One region of the Solwaraspora sp. WMMB762 genome, then DNA from elsewhere that is predicted to be linked to it. Evidence: riboswitches for the same ligand, from Rfam matches in the RefSeq annotation. Region 1 holds a riboswitch; each other region holds the start of a gene.
The links. Region 1 has a riboswitch for cyclic di-AMP ahead of ACN27J_RS23970 (coiled-coil domain-containing protein). Riboswitches for the same ligand answer to the same signal wherever they lie in the genome.
Positions count from the first base shown of each region.

Region 2: it holds a riboswitch for cyclic di-AMP, as region 1 does, so the genes downstream of both, ACN27J_RS10925 (coiled-coil domain-containing protein) here and ACN27J_RS23970 (coiled-coil domain-containing protein) in region 1, are expected to answer to the same signal.
Region 3: it holds a riboswitch for cyclic di-AMP, as region 1 does, so the genes downstream of both, ACN27J_RS30195 (NlpC/P60 family protein) here and ACN27J_RS23970 (coiled-coil domain-containing protein) in region 1, are expected to answer to the same signal.

Region 1 covers NZ_JBMHMD010000001.1:5,356,723-5,358,917, forward strand. Annotated here, with positions in the region: gene ACN27J_RS23965 (glycoside hydrolase family 65 protein) at 1-91, shown strand, start outside; gene ACN27J_RS23970 (coiled-coil domain-containing protein) at 162-1,178, opposite strand; cyclic di-AMP (ydaO/yuaA leader) riboswitch at 1,181-1,316, opposite strand; gene ACN27J_RS23975 (potassium channel family protein) at 1,573-2,195, shown strand, end outside.
Region 2 covers NZ_JBMHMD010000001.1:2,477,043-2,479,237, forward strand. Annotated here, with positions in the region: gene ACN27J_RS10920 (cation diffusion facilitator family transporter) at 1-683, shown strand, start outside; cyclic di-AMP (ydaO/yuaA leader) riboswitch at 852-982, shown strand; gene ACN27J_RS10925 (coiled-coil domain-containing protein) at 1,050-2,123, shown strand.
Region 3 covers NZ_JBMHMD010000001.1:6,706,643-6,708,837, reverse strand. Annotated here, with positions in the region: gene ACN27J_RS30205 (DUF5753 domain-containing protein) at 1-81, shown strand, start outside; gene ACN27J_RS30200 (DUF6232 family protein) at 129-665, opposite strand; cyclic di-AMP (ydaO/yuaA leader) riboswitch at 1,141-1,272, shown strand; gene ACN27J_RS30195 (NlpC/P60 family protein) at 1,283-2,195, shown strand, end outside.

The DNA.
Region 1 (2,195 bases):
CCGGGCGATCCCGCCGGCCGGTCCGGTCGGTCCGCCGCCGCAGCAGCCGACCGGCCGGTCACCGGTGCGCCGGTCGGCGCGTACCGACTGACGGCGCGTACCGACTGACGGTTCTTCGCGCGGTGCCGGACCGGCCCGGCACCGCGCGAAGCGAGGTCAGGTCACAGCAGGGACAGATGTACGTGGTTGGTGTGGTCGCTGTTCGGGTCGCCGCCGGCACCGCTGTACGAACTCCAACCGGTGGTCGGTGACCAGAACTGGCGGTACCAGATGACGTACAGGATGCCGAGCTTGTCGGCGTTGCGGACGAAGAAGGCGGTCAGGTTGTTGCCGTACAGCCGGTCGTCGCCGAAGGCGTCGCCGCCGAACCCCTGCTGCTGAGCGGAGAAGTCGCAGGCCCGCCCCTTGGGGTGCTCGAACGGTCCGCCGGGGCGGAAGCAGGAGACGAAGCGGGTGAAGCCGGCCTTCTTCGCCTCGTTCAGCGCGTGCATGGTGCGCGGCGTGATGCAGCCGCTCGTGGTGGGGTCGTCCAGACTGCACGACTGGGACGGCCAGGAACCGTCCGAGTTACGCGGAGCCTGGGCGGCGACCGGCGAGGTGGCCGAGACGAACCCGTTGGTGGCGACCGCGCCGACCAGTTGCAGGGCCTTTTCGGCCTCTTTCTTCTGGCGGGCCATCGCTTCGAGTTGCTGTTCCTCGCGGGCCACCTCGGCGTCGATTGCGGCGACCGCCCGGGCGGCCTGTGCGCGGGCCTCGTTGAGCTCCCGGATCCGCTTGTTGTCGTGCATGGCGATCATGTCCAGGCCTTCGGCGCGTTCCAGCAACGCGTCCGGGTCGGCGCTGTTGAGCAGGACCATCACCGGGGTGATCCGACCGAGACGGTACGAGTTGGAGGCGACCTGGCCGATCTGTGGGGTCAGCGCCGCTATCCGTTCCTCGACCTTTTCCAACTCGAGGTTGAGCTTCAACTGGCGTTTGCGGGACTCGTCGACCGCCGCCTTGGCTTCGACGTAGCCCCGGCCGGTCGATTCGAGCACTTCGCTGAGCAGTGGCGGGGCGCCTTCGTCGTCCGGATCCTGAGCGGCGGCCGGCGACGCTACGACGAAGCCGGCGAGCAGGGCGGCGACGGCGGCGAGGGCCGCGGCCGTCGGAATCCGCCGGCGGAGGGGTGCGGTCATCCTGTTCCTTTCCTTGGCCGCCGACCGAGTTAGCTGACGGGTTCGGGACGGAACGATCCCTACCGCTGGCGCGGATTCACCCCGGTGGAAACGTGGTTCCCCGGCTCACCCCGGAGGGTGATTGGGCGGCGGTCACCGCCGGCACCGGTGGGCGCCGCCTGGCGGAGACCGCCGGCAAGCTTACCGGATCGGTCACCGGCATCAACACCTCGACAATCCTGACTGAGCTGGAAAAATCCGTTACCGGGCAACGACTTTCGGTGATGTCCACTTTCTGCGTTCGGCGGCGTACGACAAGTCGTCAGGCGGGCCGGATTCGCTGCGCCGAGGTTAGCGGCTGACTACAGTGCGTATGAGGAAAAGCGGGAAAGTCGTAGCGTCGGACGGATCTTCGGTGAGAGATGACGATTCCCCGGTTGGGCCGCCGGACGCCGACAGCGTGGTGGTGATCGGCCTCGGCCGGTTCGGTGGTCAGGTCGCCCAGTCTCTGCTCCGCCTCGGCCACGACGTGCTGGGCATCGACGAGCATCCCAAACGGGTGCACCGCTGGTCCGAGCGGCTGCCGAGGGTGGTCGAGGCGGATTCGACCGATGACCAGGCGCTGCGCCAGTGCGGCGTCGCCGACTACCCCCGCGCGGTGGTCGGCATCGGCTCGGACGTCGAGGCCAGCATCCTCACCGTGGTGGCGCTGACCGAGCTGGGTGTCCCGGAGGTCTGGGCGAAGGCGATCACCGCCAAGCACGGCCGGATCCTCGCCTCGGTCGGCGCGCACCATGTGATCTTTCCGGAGGCGGCGATGGGTGACCGGGTGGCCCACCTGCTGGCCAGTCGGATGCTCGACTTCATCGAGTTCGACGACGGGTTCGCCATCGCCAAGGTCTGCGCCCCGCCGGACGCCGCCGGCCGGACGTTGGCCGAGTCCCGGCTACGTCAGCGGTACGGCATCACGGTGGTCGGGATCAAGGAGCGGGACCGGCAGCTGAGGTACGCGGGACCTGAGACGTTGATCCCGCCGGA
Region 2 (2,195 bases), 2.9 Mb from region 1:
AGCCGCAGCGCACCTTCGGCCTCTACCGCCTCGAGGTGCTGGCCGCGCTGGCGAACGCCGTACTGCTCGCCGGGGTCGCGCTCTACGTCCTGGTTGAGGCGGCCCGCCGGTTCGCCGATCCAGAGCCGGTGACGGTCGGCCCGATGCTGGTGGTGGCGGTCGCCGGACTGCTCGCCAACATCGTCGCCTTCGCCCTGCTGCGCCAGGGGGCCAGGGAGAGCCTCAACGTACGGGGCGCCTACCTGGAGGTACTCGGCGACCTCCTCGGCTCGGTGGGGGTGCTGGTGGCCGCCACGGTGATCGCCACCACCGGCTGGTGGTACGCCGACCCGCTGGTCGCCGTCGGTGTCGGGGTGTTCATCCTGCCGCGCACCTGGCGGCTGGCCCGGGCCGCGCTGCGCATCCTGGTGCAGGCGGCGCCGGAGCATGTGGAGGTCGCCCGGGTCCGCAGCCGGCTGGCCACCGTGCCGGGCGTCTGCGACGTGCACGACCTCCACGTCTGGACGCTCACCCCAGGCATGGAGGTGGCCTCGGCACACCTGGCCGTGACCCCGTCAGCCGATGTCGGCACGGTGCTGCGGGACGCCCGGACAGCCCTGCACGACGAGTTCGGTATCGAGCACGCGACGCTGCAGATCGAGCCGCTGGCCCCCGCCGACTCCTGTGGACCGGCCGACTGGTGATTAGCAGATGCTTAAGTTTCGTGACCTTACCGCGACGTTGACAGCTACGATATACGTATATTTCTGTTTTTTCCAGACATAACATGGCTATCGATACCGGGACGGCAACCCGGGGAACCGGTAGTGTCGGCCCCGGTCTCCGCTCGGGCGGCGCCCCTCCGGCGCCTGCGGAGGCCGTCGCCTAATCGCCGTACGGCGAGCCGGGGAACCACGTACCTGGGGTGCATCCGCGTCACGCGGTAGGGATCTTCCGTCCCGAACCCGTCAGCTAACCCGGTCGGCGGCTGACGGAAGGAATGCACAGTGTCACGCACAGTCCACAGAAAAACCCGATCCGCGTTGTTGGCGGCGTTGACCGCTGCCCTGATGGCCGTCACCGGCACCCCGATCGGCTCGCCGGCCGGAGCCGCCCTGCCCGCGAACCGGCCCGACCGGGTCGACGACGAGGGAGGCACCGACAGCCTGCGCAAGGAGCTCGATGCGGCCTCGAAGGGCTGGATCGACGCCAAGGCGGCGCTCGACCACTCGAAGGGCCGGCAGAAGAAGCTGTCCGAGCAGCTCGACACGGTCGGTGCTGAGCTGGAGCAACGAAACAGGAACGTCGGGCACATCGTCGACCGCGCGTACCGCAACGGCAGGCTCGGCCCGGTCTCCGCGTTGCTCAACAGCACCTCACCGGAAGGGTTCATCGACCGGGCGGCGGCGCTGAGTGCGGTGACCGCCAACGAGGAGAAGCAGCTCCGCGAGCTGTACCGCACCCGCGACCAGGTGACCAGGTCCAAGGCTGCGATCGAGCATGAGATCCGGGAGCAGCAGAAGCAGGTCACCATCATGGACCAACGCCGGAACCAGGCGGAGCGGGCCTTGGCCGTCGCGGTCGCCGCCGAGAAGGAGGCGGAGGAACGGGCGAGGCAGCAGGCGGCGGAGGAGGCCGAGCGGGCCGCCGCCAGCGGATCCTCCGGCTCAGGATCCTCCGGCTCCGGGTCGTCGGGATCCGGGTCGTCCAGCGCGTCGGCGACCCCGGCCCCGCGCAACGCCAACGGCTCCTGGCCGGCCGAGTCGTGCAACGTCGACGACCCCACCACCTCCGGCTGCATCACGCCCCGTACGCTGCACGCCCTGAACCAGGCGAAGGCTGCCGGCTTCACCCGTTACGTGTCCTGCTTCCGCAACGGCAGCTCCGGCGAGCACCCCAAGGGCCGGGCGTGTGATTTCGCCGCCCAGCCCAACGGCTTCGGTGGAGTGGCGACCGGCGGTGACAAGAGCTACGGCGACAACCTCGCGAACTACTACATCAACAACGCCGACCGGCTCGGTGTGCTCTACGTGATCTGGTACAAGCGGATCTGGCTGCCCAGCAGCGGCTGGAAGACGTACAGCGGTGCAGGCGGCGACCCGTCCAGCGACCACACAAACCACGTGCACCTGTCGGTGTACTGACGTCGCGCGTACGGGGGCGGACGGCCACATCGGTGGCCGTCCGCCCCCGTACGGCTATGCACCGACGCCCCT
Region 3 (2,195 bases), 1.3 Mb from region 1:
GCAGAATCCCTGTCACCGGCCGACTCGGTGGCGATGCTGCACGACCTCGCCCGCCAACTGGACGGGCGAGACGCGGGCTGATCGACGTCGACCAGCCCGCTGGCGACCGCAGCGGCGGCCGGGCCCGCTCACCGCCGGTCGGGCACCCACGGTTCGATGGTGACCGGCTCGGACAGACCGGCCAGCCGGGACATTTCCCGGGCCCGCATCAACGCCCGGCTCACCTGGCCGTACTGGCGTTCGTCGTCGGTGCTGAACAGCAGCAACAGCAGTCCCTGGTGACGGCCCCATAGTTCGTACGCCCGCGGCCGCAACCGGTCGCCGAGCCAGGCGACCGCCACCGGCACGAACGCGGCCGCCAGCATCGCGAGGTAGGCACCCGCGCTGACCTCGTCCAGCCCGCGGGTGTAGCCGACGGTCACCGCGACCGCCGTCAGGGTCACGGCGGTCACCGCGATCACCCGGCCGGTGAGCCGGTCGCGGGCGCCCCGCGCGGTCCGGAGTTCGGTGAGGTCGCGGACGGCGAACCGCCGGCCGGCCACGACGAACCATTCACCGGTCACGCAGATACCGGGCTGCCGGTAGAAGGTCCGTCCGACACTGGAGCCGGGCCGGGCGGGCACCGGGGAACCGCGTCGGGGTGGGGTCTGGCGAGTAGCACGCATAGCTGCCTCCGAAGGGCTCGTGCGGCGCTTGACCTTGCGGGTCCATTGTGCAAACAGCAAGCTACTCGATGGAAGGTAGTCATTCTGCCACCTAGCAGAATGACGTACGGCAGGCCGCGTCCTGGATGGCGAATCGGACCTTTTGCACCTATTTATCCAGATAGCTTACTGACGACAACCGCGCAGACCGACTAATGACGCATTATTCGCAATTGATCAGGCGCTGTCCAATGACGACGCGCCGCAGTCAACCGGTCACGCGAAGGCAATAGGAATGTTGCCCAGAGCAGCCAACCGTCACATTCAGTAACCATCAACGGACTCCGGCCAGTTCCATGCCACGGATCACGATCGCAGCACTTTCCGGGTCGCGACCCTTGCGGCTAAGTTGGACCGGCTGGTCCGGTCGCCAGTCGCCGGGAAGCGGTGACGCCGGTCCAGTGCCGCCGAATCGCCGTCCCGAGATTATCTGACGTTACAAACAGTGATCTCACGGTTGCGATCCGGGGACCCATCGGCAACTGGGGTGAATCCGCGGTCCACCGCGGTAGGGCGAACTTCCCGCCCGAATCCGTCAGCTAACCCGGTAGGCGGCGAGGAAGAAGGGTTCTGCGTTCTTGTCAACAGCGCGGATTCTGCTGCGCACCCTGATGCTGACCGGCGTAAGCCTCGGCCTGGTGCTACCGGCTACCGCCGCGACCGCCCAGCCGACGGTCAGCGAACTCACGCAGCAGATCGACAAGGAATCCGAAGAGCTGGCCAAGGTCGTCGAGTCGTACAACCGGCTCAGGGAGGAGGCCAAGGCCACCCGGGCGGCGGCCGAGGAGATCGACGCCAAGCTCGGCCCGCTGCAGGCCGAACTCGCGGCGGCACAGACCGAGGTCGGTCAGATCGCGGTCAACGCGTACAAGACCGGCGGGTTGAGCACCGCGACCGCTCTGCTCGACGGCACCTCCGGCAGCTTCATCCACCGGCTCGGCACCCTCGACCACCTGGCCCGGGACCGGCAGCAGCGGCTCACCGAGTTCACCAGCACCCAGCTGACCTACCTGGCCGAGCAGGAGAAGCTGCAGGCGGCCCTGAAGAAGCAGGACGCCCAGGTCAAGGAGCTCGCCGACCGCAAGAAGAGCATCGAAGCCGACATCGACGAGCTGATGGACAAGCGGGAACGGGCCTACGGTGCCGCGAGCGAGACCGGCTCGTCGTACACCGGGACCGTCCCGTCGGTGTCCGGTGCCGCCGGCTCGGTCGTCGAGTTCGCGTACGGGGCCATCGGCAAGCCGTACGTCTGGGCTGCCAGCGGCCCGAACGGTTACGACTGCTCGGGCCTGACGCTTGCCGCGTGGCGTACCGCCGGCAAGAGCCTGCCGCACAACGCGGCGATGCAGTGGGACGTGGTCGCGAAGATCAACCGTGGTTCACTGCAGCCAGGTGACCTGGTGTTCTACAACGGTCTCGCCCACGTCGGCCTGTACGTGGGCGGCGGCCAGGTGATCCACGCACCCACCTTCGGCCGCACCGTCGAGCTGG